2 linked regions of the Cystobacter fuscus genome follow. The protein of the gene in region 1 interacts with the protein of each later gene in a pairwise test. Links are inferred from orthologs where the notes say so. Each region holds a gene or a part of one and is shown on either strand. Other genes may lie near its edges.

Region 1 (8,365 bases):
GAGCTGAAGCGGAAGCGGGTCGGTGTGTTGCTCGGGGGTCTGTCCTCCGAGCGCGAGGTGTCGCTGCGCTCCGGGGCCGCGGTGGCCAAGGCCCTGCGGGGGCTCGGCTACGACGTGGTGGAGATCGACGTGGGCCGCGACTTGCCCGCGCGACTGGTGGCGGAGAAGGTGGAGGTGGCCTTCATCGCCCTCCACGGCCGCTACGGCGAGGACGGCTGCGTGCAGGGCCTGCTCGAGTGCATGTTCATCCCGTACACGGGCAGCGGCGTCATGGCCTCGTCCCTGGGCATGGACAAGGTCTTCGCCAAGCAGGTCTTCATCGCCCACGGCATCCCCACGCCGGCCTGGCGCGCCTTCTCCTCGAGGGACGCGGCCCTCGCCGCCGTGGACTCGCTGCCCTTCTCCCTGCCCGTCGTCGTCAAGCCGTCGCGCGAGGGCAGCAGCGTGGGCGTCCACCTGTGCAAGACGCGCGAGGCGTACCTCGCCGCCGTGGAGGACGTCTCCCAGCGCGCCGGCTCCATCCTGGTGGAGCAGTACATCAAGGGGCGCGAGGTGCAGGGCGGCGTCCTGGATGACCAGGCCCTGGGCGTCATCGAGGTGGTGGCCGCGCGGGAGTTCTACGACTACGAGGCCAAGTACAAGTCCGGGGGCACCACCCAGTACCTCTTCCCCGCGCCCCTCCCGCCCGAGCAGTATGCCCGGGTGAACGAAGTGTGCCTCGGCGCCCATCGCGCCCTGGGTTGTAGTGGCGGCTCTCGTTCGGACGTCATCCTGACGCCCTCGGGGGACGTCTTCCTGCTGGAGACCAACACGCTGCCGGGAATGACCGAGTCCAGCCTGCTGCCGAAGATCGCCGCGGGCACTGGCATCGACTTCCCCTCGCTGTGTGAGCGGCTGTTGCAAGGGGCCTCTGTCAAGGCCTGAGTCCGGTCCTCATCGGTAGTGAACAAGACCGGCCTCCTCCTCGAGGAAAGCCGGACTACAGCGACGTGTCTGTAGCCAAAAACTGGCGGGGAGATCCAACCGCGCGCAGCATGCGCCGGCGCACACCATGGCATTCGGCAAGAGCAAGAACCGGCGTCACCAGGACGTCGCCCAGAAAAAGGCGGCGATGGCGGGAGCCGTGCGCACGCACGGGCCCGGGGTGCTCAAGGCCATTGTCCTCACCGGTCTGACATGCGCCCTGGTCTGGGGCGGCATCGAGCTGCGGCGCTGGGCGCTCACCTCGCCCTTCTTTTTGCTCAAAGAAACGTCCTTCAGCGGGTTGCACCGGGCGCACCCGGGCGAGCTGCTCAAGCTGTCCGGGCTCACGGTGGGGCAGAACCTGTGGACCCTGGACGTGGACTCGCTCGAGCGCGCCATGGCCACCCACCCCTGGGTGCGCGACGTGCAGGTGCGGCGCCACTTCCCCGCCAGCGTGTCCGTGGAAGTCTCCGAGCACGTGCCGGCGGCGCTGGTGGTGCTCAACGATCTGTACCTGCTCAACGAGGAAGGCAAGCCCTTCAAGCGGCTGCAGCCCGAGGACGGGTTGGACCTGCCGCTCGTCACCGGGGTGGACCGGGAGGCCTACCTCGCCGACGAGGCCAAGGCGCACGAGCGTCTGCTCGAGGCCCTGGCCATGGTGGCGGCGTACACGTCCGCGCGCTCCGAGAAGAGCGAGCGCCTGAGCGAGGTGCGTGTCACGGACGACGGGCTGGTGTTGATGTTGTCGGATGGGACGCAGGTGCGGATGGGGGAGGGGGCGACGGAGGAGAAGCTCCAGCGGCTCGCGCGGGTGCGCGAGGGGCTCAAGGGCAAGGGGCTGTCCGCGGAGGTCATCCACCTGGACAACCGGGCTCGGCCCGGCTGGGTGGCGGTCAAGATTTCGAGTCCCGTGTCCGAGAGGAACGGGACGTCGGCGCAGTAGGGGCACGCGCCCCCCTTCACGAGAGTGGGGGGGCCTGGAGGGCAGTCATGGCGAAGCAGAAGTCCGGGGAGATCATCGTCGGCCTCGATATCGGCACGACGAAGATCTGCGCGATCGTCGGGGAGCTGACCGACAGCGGGATCGACATCATCGGTATCGGCACGCACCCGTCGAAGGGTCTGCGCAAGGGCGTGGTGGTCAACATCGAGGCGACCGTGTCCTCCATCCGCCGCGCGGTGGAGGAGGCCGAGTTGATGGCCGGCGCGGAGATCTCCCATGTGTACACGGGCATCGCCGGTGGCCACATCAAGGGCTTCAACTCGCAGGGCATCGTCGCGGTGAAGGACAAGGAGGTGCGCGAGGCGGACATCGCGCGCGTCATCGACGCGGCCAAGGCCGTGGCCATTCCGCTCGACCGCGAGGTCATCCACGTGCTGCCCCAGGAGTTCATCATCGATGACCAGGGCGGCATCAAGGAGCCCCTGGGCATGGCGGGCGTGCGGCTGGAGGCCAAGGTGCACATCGTCACCGGCGCCGTGTCCAGCGCGCAGAACATCGTCAAGTGCGCCAACCGCACGGGCCTCAACGTGGCGGACATCGTCCTGCAGCCGCTCGCCTCGGCCGAGGCGGTGCTGGGCGAGGACGAGAAGGAGCTGGGCGTGTGCCTCGTCGACATCGGCGGGGGCACCACCGACATCGCCATCTTCTCCGGCGGCTCCATCGTGCACACCGCCGTCATCGCCCTGGGCGGCAACAACCTGACGAGCGACATCGCCATCGGCCTGCGCACCCCGGCCCACGAGGCCGAGCGGATCAAACAGAAGTTCGGCTGCGCCCTGGCCTCGCTCGTGGACAAGGACGAGACCATCGAGGTGCCCAGCGTGGGCGGCCGTCAGCCGCGCGTGCTCGGCCGGCAGATCCTCTGTGAGATTCTCGAGCCGCGCGTGGAGGAGATCTTCCAGCTCGTGCACCGGGAGATCCAGAAGTGCGGCTACGAGGATCTGCTCGCCTCGGGCGTGGTCATCACCGGTGGCTCCACGCTGCTGGCGGGCATGCCGGAGCTGGCCGAGGAGGTCATCGGGCTGCCGGTGCGCCGGGGCATGCCGCGCGGCATCGGCGGGCTGGTGGACGTGGTGAAGAGCCCCATGTACGCCACCGGCGTGGGCCTGGTCGTCTATGGCGCCCGGCACCTGGACCGGAAGATGTTCCGCATCCGCGACGAGAACGTCTACAAGAAGGTCAAGGGCCGCATGCGCGAGTGGCTCGAGGACATCTTCTAGGAGTCCGCGCGTTCACCGCGCGCCGCGGGCCGGCTGCTGTTCGATGAACTTCTGCAGCCCGTCGATGTCCACGGGTTTGACGAAGTGCTGATCGAACCCCGCCTCCAACGCGCGGTGGCGATCGCTCGCCTGGCCATAGCCGGTGAGCGCCACGAGGGTGAGCTGCTGGCCGAGGGGCCCCGCGCGCAGCCGGCGCGCCACCTCGTAGCCATCCATTCCAGGTAGTCCGATGTCGAGCAGGACGATGTCCGGGCGATGCTCCTCCACGGCCTGGAGCGCCGCGAGCCCATCGTGGGCCTGCCAGACGGTGTGCTCCCAGGTCTGGAGCAACTCGGCGAGCGTGTCGGCGGCATCCAGGTTGTCGTCCACCACGAGGATGCGCCGGGCGCTCGAGGGCGGGGGGTCCACGCGCGTGTCCGGAGGGGGCCGTGGCGCGGTGGGCTCCTCGGCGAGCGGGAGCCGGACGATGAACTCGCTGCCCTGACCGAGCCCCTCGCTCCTCGCCTCGATGGTGCCGCCGTGCAGCTCGACGAGGTTCTTCACCATCGTGAGCCCGATGCCCAATCCTCCCTGGGAGCGATGGAGGGGGCGCTCCGCCTGCTCGAAGAGGTTGAACACGCGGCCGAGCATCTCCGGGGAGAGGCCGATGCCCGTGTCCTTCACGCGGATTTCCGCGTCGGTGCCCGCGCGCTCCAGGCCCACGCGCAGGGTGCCCCCGGGCTCGGTGTACTTGGCGGCGTTGGTGAGCAGGTTGACGACGATCTGCTCGAGCCGGATGGCATCCCCGAAGGTGCGCGGGGGCTTGCGGGGCAGGGTGACGCTCACCTCGTGGCGCCGCTCGTCGAGCAGGGGCTGCACGGACTGCAGGGCGCGCTCGATGATGGCGGGCAGCTCCACGAGCGTCTTGCGCAGCTCGATGTGTCCCCGGGTGATGCGCGACACATCGAGCAGATCATCCACCAGCCGCGCGAGGTTCGTCGTCTGCCGCTCGATGATCTCGATGGCGTGGCGGCCCTTGTCGTCGAGGGGAGCGCGAGCGGCGATCAGCTTGAGCGCGGCGCGTATGGGAGCCATGGGGTTGCGCAGCTCGTGGGCGAGCATCGCCAGGAATTCATCCTTGCGGCGCTGGGCTTCCTGCAGTGCCGCTTCGGCCCGCTTCTGCTCGGTCAGATCCCTCGCCTCGAGCACGGTGCCCACGCGCTGGCCCTCGCGCAGCAGGGGGCTCGCCGCCAGGGCCACGGGCAGGGCGGTTCCCGACGTGCGCACGAAGAGATCCTCGTGCGTGCCGCCCCGGGTTCCCGGTCCGGTGAGCAACCGCTCGAGGGCACAGGAGCCGGTGCAGACCGCCGCTCCTGGCTGGGAGGGATGGATGAGGTCATGGAGCCGCTGGCCCTGGACGTCGGCGAAGACGTGCCCCGTCATCCGCTCGGCCGCGGGGTTCATATAGGTGCAGCGGCCCTCGCCATCCGTCATGTACAGGGCCGAGGTGGCGTTCTCCGCGAGGGTGCGGGTCAACTGCCGCTGGTAGTGCTGGAGGGCCTCCTCGGCGGCCTTGCGCTCGGTGATGTCGAAGATGATGCCCTCGAGGCAATACGGCTGGCCGGCCTCGTCGTAGACGGCCCGCCCGATCTCCGAGACCCAGCGCGTGCTTCCGTCCGCGTGGCGCACGCGGTACTCCAGCTCGTAGGGCTCGTGTTGCTCCACCGCCCGGGTGATTCGCGTCTCCACGGAGGAGAGATCCTCGGGGTGGACGAGGGGGGCCCAGGTCAGTCCCGCGAGGAACTCGGAGGCGGAATGGCCCGTGAGGGCGAGCACCGGCTCGCTCATGAAGCTGAAGCGCCAGGGCGACTCGGGCAGGCACTCGTACACGGCGCCGGGGACGTTGAGGACGAACGAGCGGAACTTCTCGCTCTTCAGGGTGGCCCGCAGGCGCGACAGCTCCAGTTGCGTGCGCACGCGCGTGAGCAGCTCGCGCGCGCTGAAGGGCTTCACCAGGTAGTCGTCCGCGCCCTGGCTCAGGCCCTCCACGCGCGACTCCTCGCCCGCTCGCGCCGAGAGCAGGATGACGGGCAGCGTGCGGGTGCGCTCGCTCGCGCGCAGCTCGCGCAGCAGGCCGAAGCCATCGAGCCCGGGCATCATCACGTCCGTGAGGATCAGATCCGGCGGACGCTCCCGCACGGCCGCGAGCGCCTGGAGCCCATCCGGGACGATCTCCACGGTGTGTCCCGCGCCGAGCAGCAACCCGGACACGTATTCGCGCATGTCCGGCGTGTCGTCGACCAGCAGGATGCGGCCCAGGCCCGCGGTCGTCTCGGCGGGAGGTGCCGGCGGGTGGGGCAGTCCGCGCAGGGCCTCGTCCACGAAGGGCGCGGCGCTGGCGTCGCTCGAGCGTGGGGCTTGGGCCTCGCCGATGCGCTCGGCGGGCAGGTGTGCGCGGCCGGTGGGGAGCATCACCGTGAAGCGCGTGCCCTGGCCCGGGGTGCTCGCCACGGAGAGGGTGCCGCCGTGCAGCTTCACCAGCTCCTGTACCAGCGCGAGCCCGATGCCGCTGCCCTCCTGGGTGCGGCTGCGTGCTCCTTCCACCCGATAGAAGCGCTCGAAGAGGTGGGGCAGGGCCTCGGCGGGGATGCCCGTGCCCGTGTCCTCCACCTCGAGCACGGCGCGGCCATCGCCCGGCCGGAGCCTCACCGTGATGCCGCCCTCGAAGGTGAACTTGAAGGCATTGGAGAGCAGGTTGAGGACGAGCTTCTCCCACGCGTCCCGGTCCACGTAGAGGGGCTCGGGCAGCGGGGGACAGTCGATCGTCAGCGAGAGGCCGGCCTGCTCGGTGGCGGAGCAGAAGGCGCTCGCGAGGCCGCGCGTGAGCTCGGAGAGGTCCGTGGGCACGAAGCGGGCCTGGACGCGTCCGGCCTCGAGGCGGGAGAAGTCCAGCAGCGAGTTGACGAGCTTGAGCAGCCGCAGGGCGTTGCGGTGGAGCGTGTCGAGCCGCGCGTGCTGGGAGGGCGTCAAGGGGCCGAGGACTCCCGAGCGCAGCTCCTCCAGGGGGCCCAGCATGAGCGTGAGGGGAGTGCGGAACTCATGGCTCACGTTGCTGAAGAAGACGCTCTTCGCGCGATCCAGCTCGGCGAGGGTCTCGGCGCGTCGGCGCTCTTCCTCGTAGGCATGCACGCGGGCGATGGCGTGGGAGATGTGGTCGGCCACCTGGGAGAGGAAGCCGCGGTAGTTGTCGTCCAGCGGCAGCCGGGGGCTGGTGCCGGCGACGAGGAAGCCCGAGGGGTTCTTCTCGTCGGTGGAACGGATGGGCAGCAGCAGGGCCTGACGCGCCGGTTCGGGCCAGGGGCCTCCGGGGAGGGCACTCGCCCAGGGCCCCAGCCGCGCGAGCTCCATCTCCACGGCGCCGGTCCAGGCCCGTGTCAGGGGCCATGGGACTTCGATCGCATGCACCGCGATGTGCCTGGGTGCCGCCTCTTTGGCAACGGCGCCGCCCAGGCCCGCGAGGGTGGCCGTCGTCCCCGCGGTGTCGAGCATGTACAGCAGGCAGAAGGGCACGTCGTGGGAAGCGGAGCCGAGGACGGACAGGGCCGCCGCGTAGGTGCCTGGGAGGCTGGTCTCCGCGGACGTGCGAGCCGACAGCTCGCGCAGCACGTGCAGGCGCCGCTCGCCCAGCACCTTCTGGGTCGTCTCGCTCACGGCGGTGAAGACGCCGCCCACGGCGCCGGACTCCACGCGGATGGGGCTATAGGAGAAGGTGACGTAGGCCTCCTCGGCGAAGCCGTTGCGCTGGAAGATGATGAGCTGATCGTTGGACCAGGTGGCTTCGCCCCGGGCGAGCACGCCGCGCAACATGGGCTCGATGACGGTGCGGGTCTCCGGGTCTCCCCACAACGCCCGCGACAGCCCGGGACTGCCGAGCGCCCCGGGGTGCTTGCGCCCGAGGATGGGGATATAGGCGTCGTTGTAGAGCGCGATGAGCTCCTCGCCCCAGCGGACGATCATCGGGAAGCGCGAGTCCAGGCAGATGCTCACCGCCGTCTTCAGGCTCTGGGGCCAGTGCTCGGGAGGACCGAGCGGGGTCCGGGTCCAATCGAAGGCGCGGATGCGCGCCCGCATCTCCCCCCCGCCAGTCAGTCCCTCTTCCACTCATCCACCTCATGGAGCGTCTCGCGGTGCACTGCTCCTTATGCCCCGGAGATGGTGGCCCCGCGCTCGAAAAGCCACGGCCCTGGCGCTGCTCTGTTGGGTTTCCTGTCGCTCCGGGCGCGCTGCGCGATTGTTCTCTTGCCGCGTGGCCTCCACCTTCATGTAGAAGGGCCATGTAGAAGGGCGGGGAGGGTCGGCGCGCGGTGGAACCCTCCGCAGTGGTAGACGGAGCTTTCGCGCGCGCGCACCGCGTGCAGCGAGTCCACATTCATGGACTGCGGCGGTACGCGGAGGAAGAGTGCCTCGTGCCCCGAAATGCCCGTGGCGCGAGTCAAGAGGTGTGATGCTCCCACCACGTCGCACGGCTGCTCTGGTGGGGGCTTTCGCGTAAGTGCCTGTGACGACTTGGCGATGCGACGAGGCGCTACATGTTCGTAGCTCAGAACTTGCCAAAGATCGCGACTTGCTGAAGATGGTGTTTGCAGGTGCGCGCGCGGGCACGCGCGAAAAGAAGGAAACACATGGACCAGTTCGAGCAGAACAAGCAGGCCGCCAAGATTCGCGTCATCGGCGTGGGGGGCGCTGGATGCAACGCGGTCAATACGATGATCATGGCGAAGCTTGAGCGTGTCGACTTCATTGCCGCCAACACCGATGTCCAGGCACTGGCGGCGAGCAAGGCACCGACGCGGCTGCAGCTCGGACAGACGTTGACGAAGGGCCTGGGCGCGGGTGCCAACCCGGAGATGGGGCGTGAGGCGGCGCTCGAGTCGCGCGATCAGATCGCCTCGATGATCGAGGGCGCGGACATGGTGTTCGTCACCGCCGGCATGGGCGGTGGCACGGGCACGGGCGCGGCGCCCATCATCGCGGACATCGCCAAGAGCCTGGGCTGCCTCACCGTGGGCGTGGTGACCAAGCCCTTTCTCTTCGAGGGCAACAAGCGCCGCAAGCAGGCGGAGCAGGGCCTCGTGGAGCTCAAGGCCGCGGTGGACACGCTCATCACCATCCCCAACCAGCGCCTGCTCACGCTGAGCAC
Region 2 (8,303 bases), 1.9 Mb from region 1 along the record:
GGTTCAAGACGCCGCCCAGACGCACCCACTGGCCGGCCTCGTAGCGGAAGACATGGACGGTGCCGCGCGAGAGGTAGGGATTGGAATCATCGTACGCGTCCCACGCGACGACGGCACGGCCGTACCGGTCGATGGCCAGAGAGGGATTGCGCGCGGCTCCCAACCCGGTCCCGGACTCCATGGCGGCTCCCAGCTGTGTCCAGGCCAACCCGTTCCATTGGTAGACGTAGACGCGGGGCTGGGTGTCGTAGCTCGACCAACTGAAGTAGCTCTTCATCGCGATGGCCACCACGGGGTAGCCGGAGGGGGTGAGGGCCAGCGAGACGCCCTGGGGCACCTCCCTGTCCGGCACGATCACAGGGGGCATCTCCTGCCAGAGCGTGCCATTCCACCGGACAACGGAGATGGAGTCCGCGTACGACTGCATGAAGGCCACCAGGGGCCTTCCACTCGCATCCAGCACCAGCGAGGGCGATGTCACGTCTCCGGCCTCCGGCGAGCCGAGCCCTCCCCCCACCGGGAGCCACTGGCTGCCGCTCCAACGCCGCACGAGGAGCTGGGTGGTGACGAAACCCGACCCGCTCTCCGGGTAGACATTCTCGACCCAGGCGACCGTGGGACGGCTCAGGGAGTCCACGGCCATCACGGGCTCCCGAGGCGAGGAGGGGCGCGTGCCGCCCGCCAGCAGTCCCCCCAGGGCCTGCCAGGACGAGCGCTTCACCTCGAGGGCGGAGAGGGTGGCGTACCCGTCGGGATAGCCGAACCCCAGGACCAGCTGATCGTCATCGACCATCACATCGAGGCTGACCGTGTACGCGTTGAAGGTCCCCGCCTCCTTTCCGAGGTCGAAGCCTTCGACGTACATGCCTTCCTCGGCGGAGATGTCGAAAGTGTGGAAGCCGGGCCCCAGCTCGTCGGCGAAGTGGAGGTCGACGCGGTAGACGCCGGGCCCGGGCACCGGAAGGGTGTAGCTGAACTGGCCGTTCGTCCGCGCGCTCTGGTAGAGCGGATCCTCCTCGGTGCCGGAGATGGGCTGGGTCATCACCACGGGGCTGCCGCCACTGAAGCCCCAATCGGCGTCCCATACCTTGCCGGTGGAGTCCGTGTAGGCCTCCCCGCCCACGTTGATGCGGATGGGCAGGGTGACGACGGATTGTTCAACCTGCTGGAGTCGTGGCGACTCGACGGACTCCGGAGCGCAGCCCGGAGCCAGCAGCAACGCCCCGAGCAGGGGCAACGCGCCCAGGCGGCGACCAGAGAAGAGGGAGGGGTTGGAAACCAGGGGAAGGGGGGGCATGAGGCTCTCTCGAGGAACGCGACTCCACCCCGTCGGGGTGGCGCGCCCCTGACGTCCGTCCTTCCCGTTTATTCTGTCTAAACGTTCTTGATGGGTCTGACCCAATTCAATGCGGCCGGCATCCTCGGTAAGAGTCGCGCGGAGCCTGGAAATCGGCTAGAGCGCCACTCGCCATGCTCGTCTCCGTCGTCATCCCGGTCTACAACGAGATCTCCACGCTCGCCGAAATCATCCGCCGTATCACCGCGGTGGACTTCCCGAAGGAACTCGTCCTCGTGGACGACTGCTCGCGCGACGGCAGCCGCGAGCTGCTCCAGCGCCTGACCACCGAGGGCCTCTCGGTCGTGGGCGGCACCCCGAAGAACCGCAACGAAGTGCGCGTGTTCCTGCAGGAGAAGAACCAGGGCAAGGGCGCGGCCCTGCGGCGCGGCTTCGCCGAGTCCACCGGGGACATCATCATCGTGCAGGACGCGGACCTCGAGTACGACCCGCGCGACATCCCCCGCGTGCTCCAGCCCATCATCGATGGCGAGGCGGACGTCGTCTTCGGCAGCCGCTTCACCGGCACGCCCCGGCGCGTCCTCTACTTCTGGCACTCGGTGCTCAACAACATGCTCACCACGTTGAGCAACATGACGAGCAACCTCAACCTCACCGACATGGAGACCTGCTACAAGGCCTTCCGCACCGAGGTCATCCGCTCCGTCACCGTGGAGGAGGACCGCTTCGGTTTCGAGCCGGAGATCACCGCCAAGGTGGCTCGCGGCGGCTGGCGCGTCTTCGAGGTGCCCATCAGCTACCACGGGCGCACCTACGAGGAGGGCAAGAAGATCGGCTGGAAGGATGGCGTGCGGGCGCTCTACGTCATCGGGAAGTACGCCCTCAAGCGCTGAGCCACCCCCTGGAGCCACGGGCTTCACGGCGGCCCGTTCCGCCGGTCCCAGTGCCCGGCACGACGCGCATCCCCAACTTCGGGGCGTGTTACCTCGATACGTCCTCTATGGCTGCGCGGGTTGGGTGCTGGAGGTGTGCTTCACCGGCATGGAGAACGCCCTGAAGGGGGACCGGACCGGCACGGCGAAGACCTACCTGTGGATGCACCCCATCTACGGCTCAACGGCCCTGAGCCTGGAGTCCCTCCAGGAGCGGCTGCGCTTCCTGCCCCGGCCCCTGCGGGCGCTCGCCTACACCGTCGTCATCTTCGGCGCGGAGTTCCTCAGTGGCTGGCTCCTGCGCAAGGCGCTCGGCCGCTGCCCCTGGGACTACGACGACAAGGGATGGAGCGTGAAGGGACTCATCCGCCTGGACTACGCCCCCTTCTGGTACGCCACCGCCCTGCTCTTCGAGCCCATGCACGAGGCCTTCCTGCTCGTCACCCGCGAGGCCCTGCGCCACGCGCCCGGCGCCCCTCCCGCACTCGAGGCCCCTGCCTGCGTGAATCCGTAAAAAAACCGACAGATAAGGAAAACTTGGGTAAAAGGTTCCGGGGTTGGACGCTCTGCGGCCGGGCCCCGGGCTTGACGTTGCCTTTTCTTTCTGCAACGGGGGCTGCGTAGTAGGTTGCCGCGCGATCCCACTGTTCCGTGGGAATTGACGACGTAGTCCGGAAAGTTCCCGCCCCCGTATGTTCGACTGGCTCCACACTCTCTTCTCGCGTGACCTCGCCATCGACCTGGGCACGGCCAACACGCTCATCTACATCCGCGGCCAGGGCATCGTGTCCAACGAGCCCTCCGTGGTGGCCGTCCAGCAGGACGCGCGCGGCGGCAAGAAGGTGCTCGCCGTGGGCAAGGAGGCCAAGGAGATGCTCGGTCGGACCCCGGGCAATATCGTGGCCATCCGCCCGATGAAGGACGGCGTCATCGCCGACTTCGAGATCACCGCGGCGATGCTGCGCTACTTCATCCAGACGGCGCACAACCGCAAGTCGCTCGTCTCCCCGCGCATCGTCATCGGCATTCCCTCGGGCATCACCGAGGTGGAGCGCCGCGCGGTGCGCGAGGCCGCCGCCAACGCCGGCGCCCGCGAGGTGTACCTCATCGAGCAGCCCATGGCGGCCGCCATCGGCGCGGGCCTGCCGGTCACCGAGCCCAGCGGCAACATGATCGTCGACATCGGCGGTGGCACCTCCGACGTGGCCGTCATCAGCCTGGCCGGCATCGTGTTCGCCAAGAGCGTGCGCATCGGCGGCGACAAGCTGGACGAGGCGATCATCCAGTACGTCAAGCGCAAGTACAACCTGCTCATCGGCGAGCGCACCGCGGAGCTCATCAAGATGGGCATCGGCACCGCGTACCCCACCGAGGAGGTCATGACCATGGAGATCAAGGGTCGCGACCTGGTGGCCGGCGTGCCGCGCACGCTCACGGTGAGCAGCGACGAGGTGCGTGACGCGCTCGCCGAGCCCGTCAATGGCATCGTCGAGGCGGTGAAGCTCACGCTCGAGCGCACCCCGCCGGAGCTCGCCGGCGACATCGCCGACCGCGGCATCGTGCTCGCCGGGGGTGGCGCGCTGCTCAAGAACCTCGACACGCTCCTGCGCGAGGAGACGGGTCTGCCGGTGTTCCTCGCCGAGGATCCGCTGTCCGCGGTGGTGATGGGCGCGGGCAAGGCGCTGGAGACGCTCGATATCCTCCGGCAGGTCTGCCAGCCGGGCTAGGCCGCTCCCCCTGCCCTCCAGCACCAGGCGGACGGGCAGGCGCCATGGGTGGGTGGACTCCGCGGTGTTCATCTCATTGGGCAATGCCACACAACCCAAGAGAGGAGCGGAGGATGATCGACCCTGGAGAAATCCACGAGGGAATGACGGTGCGCGACGGGACCGGGCGCAAGCTCGGGACGGTGGAGAACGTGGGGACCACCCACTTCGAGCTCGGACAGGGCTCGCCCGCCCGCCGGGAATACGCGGTGCAGTTCCACCGTGTCGCGCGAGTCCAGGGCGCGGACATCTACCTCACGCCGACGCATCCCCCGCTGCCCCCCGAGGAAGAGCCTCCGCCCCGCCGGGCGTGAGACCCCTCACGGAGCCTGAAGTGTCCGGTGTCCGCGCGCCCAGAAGAGCAGGGCCGCCGCCAGCGACGGAGCCAACACCGCCACGATCATGACCAGCCAGTCGCCCCAGCCCTCGGCGCGCGGCAGGTTGTAGAGCAGGGCCTCGAGCAGGGTGAGGCTCGCGTCGCCGGTGATGACCCAGGCCAGCAGGGTGGCGAGCCCCCGGCGCCAGCGCCGCACGAGCGAGAAGAGCGCCACCGTGAGCCCCACGTCGAAGAGCACCCAGGCGGCCTGGATGTGCCAGGAGGGGAAGTGGCTGGTGGTGATGGGCAGCGCGAGCAGCACCGTCCACGGCACCAGCAGCACCGCGGTCAGCCAGATGAGCAGCAGGGGATGCTCCAGCAGGCTCCTCGCGCCGAAGCGCAGCAGGCTGCCCTGGGCGAAGGCCTTGAGGGAGTCGTACACCGCGAGCACGGGACCCCGCGTCCGGGGCCATGCCAGGAAGACGGGATCCCACGAATGGGGGCGCAACCGGGCCTTGAAGGCCCGCAGGCCCTCGAAGTCATAGAGGGGCTTGCCCAGCCGGCGTGCCAGCCTCAGCACCCCGGCCACCTCACCCGACAGCGGCGCCAGGCCCAGCGTCAGGAAGCTCCGGTCCTCGGCCGCCGCGGCGCGCATCAGCCCATCCACCAACAACTCCACGGTGCCATTGGGCGCCCGCTTGTCGCGCAGCAGGTGCTGCACGAACCAGCCCTCGCGCGCGTACACGGGGATGGCCGACAGGAAGGCCACCACCTCCCCGTCCCGCTCCGCCACGAAGCAGCGCCGCGCCTCGGGCCGATCGAAGGGCGACAGCTGCACCAGGAAGCCCATGGGAGCCATCCGCCGCGACTCCAGCCAGCGAGCCATCAACCGCTCCATCCCCTCGCGCACCGGGCTCGTGGGCTCACGCACCTCCGCCACGTCCACCGCCCGTACGCGCACGCCCTTGGCCCTCGCGCGGCGCAGCTGCTCGCGCAGGTGGCGGCTGTCGCGCAGGCACTCCTCCCACCGCCGCGGGTCCCACACCGGCTGCTCGCCGATGAGCAGGGACTCCAGCGGCGTGGCGTGTAACAGCCGTGTCTCGATGGCGAAGAAACACACCCGCCGGCCCTGTGTGGCCGCATGCGCCGCGAAGCGCTCGGCCACCTCGGCGAGCCGCTCCGTCGAGGCGATGGGCGCCCCCGCCACCACCCACGCGCTTCCCGTGTCCACGTAGGCCACGCACGCGTCGTCCCCGTCGAACCAGTACGCGTACCCGGGCTCCAGCACCTGGAAGGACGTGGTGTTCCAACCGTGACGCCGCAACAGCTCCAGGACTCGCGACTTCTCCGCACCATCCCCGTTCATGGCCATGCCGTGCTCGCGTGTGGGTCCAGGTCCGAGCGCGCCCCTGTCGGCGAACACCCACTCGGCTCCACCTGGAAGTGACACGGCGAGGAGCGGCGCGGTAGATAAATCCCCTCCCATCCCTGCAAGGAGTGAGTTGGGTTGACACCTCGACATGTATTCTCCGCCCCGCACCGCCCGCTGGCAGCCGGGCTCGCGCTCTGGGCGCTCACCGCGCTCATTCCCCTGAGCGCGGCCCGCGCCGATGAGGTGGAGGAGGACACGCGCCTCTTCCCCCACGCCGGCAACGCGCGCCTGTTGTCCAGCGATGAGGCCGCGCCCATCAAGCATCTGACCATCGGCCTGCAGCGCACCGCGATCCCCCTGGCCCTGGGCATCGCCGTGGACACCTCGCTGCTGGCGGACATCGCCACCGCCGCCAACGTGGGCGTGCGCTGGGGCGCCGAGTGGGGCATCCACCGCTTCGTCATCGGCGGGCGCTACACGTGGTTCCTCGGCGGGGAGACGCTGTCCAACGCCCTCAGCGAGCAGGTGCCCGAAATCCAGCGCGTCGACGTGAACTTCAGCGGGCCCAGCGTCTATGCGCTCTACGGCATCGTGCTCGGGCGCTTCCTGGTGCAGGGCGAGGTGCGCCACTACATCTACCAGAACACCGTCACCACGGCGACCGGCGCGGTGGTGTTCAACATCATCGGCAACCTGTCCGCCGTCGGCGAGCTCGGGGTGCGCTTCTCCGAGGGCATGCCCCTGCGCGGCGCGTTCGGTCTGCGCTACGGCGGCCCGACGCTCGGTGTGTCCCTCGGCCTCGCGTACGTCGACGTCACCGAGCCCCTGCTGCCCTACAACGAGGGCCGCGTTCCCTTCCTCCCCGCCTTCGACCTGTCCCTGACCTTCTAATGAACCGCCTCGCTCCCGCCCTGCTCTGCTCCCTGCTGGTCACCGCGTGCTCCGCCGAGGTGGCCATCGACTCGGATCCCATCTCCACGACGGTTCCGGTCACCTCCATCTTCGAGCCCACCTATGCCGAGGTGGCCATCGACCTGCCCGCGGACACGCAGGACCTCGCGGTCCTCGTGAAGGAAGTGACCGCCACCCTGACCGTGGTCAACCCCTCGACCGTCTTCACGCTGAACGCGTCCGCGCGCCTGTCCCTCGAGGGCACCGCCACGCCGGATCAGCCCATCATCTACACCCCGCGCAACCTGCCCCCGTACTACGCCAAATCCCAGGAGCTGCTGTCGGCCAACTTCGGACCCGCCTCGCGCACGGAAGCCACCATCCCCAGCTCGGAGACGTTCCTCAAGGCCGTGCGCCAGCCGCGCATCTGGTTCATCGTGGCCAACACCATCTCCAATGCGACTCCCGGCACCGGCGGCCTGCCCGTGGAGATCCGCCTGGAGAACGCCATCCTCCACGTCGTCGTGGAGAAGAACTTCAGCGGCCTCGAGGGCGCGCTGGGCATCACCGGTCTCTAGAACCCGGCTCTCACCGCGCTCCCGCCGGACGCCTGGCGGGCAGCGCGAGCGAGCGGTACGCACGCGACTCGGCGAAGGTCGGCAAGTCCGTGGGACGCTGGTGCCACCAGTTCATCACCAGCGTCACCCGCAGGCGCGACGTCCCCGGCAGCTTCCCGTCGGGAATCTGGTTGCGGGCGTCCAGCACGCCATGGGTGAGATTGCCCCGGAAGCAGGAGAAGCGGTTGGGCCGGGGCATCACCAGATCGAACTCGTCCGTGTCGGGCGCGAGCGACGGGTTGTCCTCGCACGGAAGCGCCCGCGTCACCGCGAGCGCCCCACCCCGCACCCGGTTCATGAAGAGCAGCGAGGTGAAGCGCGGATGCACGAGCGGCCCTCCCTTCAAGGCGAGCTTCTCGTCGCGGTCCTGATGGAAGTCCACCTGCACGTCCGTGGTGTACATGCGCGACAACCACCACTCCACCCCCGCGATCCCCCGGCGCACCGGCACGCGCGGGCGCAGCGCGAGGATGGCCTCCTCCACGAGGTTGGTGGGCTCGCCCAGGTCGAACCAGAAGGTCGTCTGGTAGGTCTGACGTAGCCGCTCGCGGCCCAACGCGCGCACCCGCCGCCACAGGCGCTGGAAGTGGGCCTCGGGAAGGGCGGAGTCCTGGAGGAAGACGAGCGGCGCGGGGGGCGGCATGGACGTTCTTCTATCACCGTCCCGTTGCGCGCCCGCGCGGGGATGACGAGCTTTGCCCCCTTGGCCAGCCCGTCATGCATGGGCCCGGGAGGACCGATGGCAGCCGCTCGACGCTCCAGGAGCGCTCCGTGGATGACGGGGCTGCTCGTCACGCTGGCCCTCACCGCGAGCGCGGCACCCGCTCCCGCTCCAGCGCCCTCCGCCAATCATGCCGACGTGCGCGGCTACATCGCGCGCACCTGGGACGCACTCACGCGCTCACTCGAGTCCTGTGAGGTGTTCGAGGACCCCAAGGTCGCGGGCCGCGCCGTGCTCTACCTGCCCCGGGAGCTGCCCGAGCCCGCCATCGTCCAGCGGCTGCGCCAGAAGTGTCCGAAGGTGGAGCTCCACCGCCTGCCCAGGGAGCTCACCGGGGCGGGACAGGTGGACGTGCGCGCGTTGGAGACCCAGGGACTGCTCTACCTCGAGC

The links.
Region 2: the proteins of ftsA (region 1) and CYFUS_RS47500 interact in binary tests that used the Escherichia coli proteins (3 or more experiments, as listed by UniProt). The link is inferred for Cystobacter fuscus from one-to-one orthologs.

The regions. Positions count from the first base shown.
Region 1 is NZ_CP022098.1:9,783,828-9,792,192, reverse strand. What follows is about bases 1,096-4,069. They hold ftsA (cell division protein FtsA), read left to right. Parts: upstream 1,096-1,953; coding sequence 1,954-3,186; downstream 3,187-4,069. Other genes in these bases: CYFUS_RS39600 (ATP-binding protein), read right to left, coding at 3,199-4,069; CYFUS_RS39610 (cell division protein FtsQ/DivIB), read left to right, coding at 1,096-1,906. Also shown: CYFUS_RS39615 (D-alanine--D-alanine ligase), read left to right, coding at 1-924; more of CYFUS_RS39610, read left to right, coding at 1,052-1,095; more of CYFUS_RS39600, read right to left, coding at 4,070-7,326; cell division protein FtsZ, read left to right, coding at 7,848-8,365. UniProt on the Escherichia coli protein: Essential cell division protein that assists in the assembly of the Z ring. May serve as the principal membrane anchor for the Z ring.
Region 2 is NZ_CP022098.1:11,723,224-11,731,526, forward strand. What follows is about bases 2,027-4,938. They hold CYFUS_RS47500 (rod shape-determining protein), read left to right. Parts: upstream 2,027-2,921; coding sequence 2,922-3,956; downstream 3,957-4,938. Other genes in these bases: CYFUS_RS47490 (glycosyltransferase family 2 protein), read left to right, coding at 2,027-2,190; CYFUS_RS47495 (putative ABC transporter permease), read left to right, coding at 2,141-2,743; CYFUS_RS47505 (DUF2171 domain-containing protein), read left to right, coding at 4,070-4,309; CYFUS_RS47510 (bifunctional lysylphosphatidylglycerol flippase/synthetase MprF), read right to left, coding at 4,316-4,938. Also shown: CYFUS_RS47485 (malectin domain-containing carbohydrate-binding protein), read right to left, coding at 1-1,297; more of CYFUS_RS47490, read left to right, coding at 1,471-2,026; more of CYFUS_RS47510, read right to left, coding at 4,939-5,734; CYFUS_RS47515 (hypothetical protein), read left to right, coding at 5,819-6,574; CYFUS_RS47520 (hypothetical protein), read left to right, coding at 6,574-7,152; CYFUS_RS47525 (hypothetical protein), read right to left, coding at 7,163-7,834; CYFUS_RS47530 (trehalase family glycosidase), read left to right, coding at 7,931-8,303. UniProt on the Escherichia coli protein: Forms membrane-associated dynamic filaments that are essential for cell shape determination. Acts by regulating cell wall synthesis and cell elongation, and thus cell shape.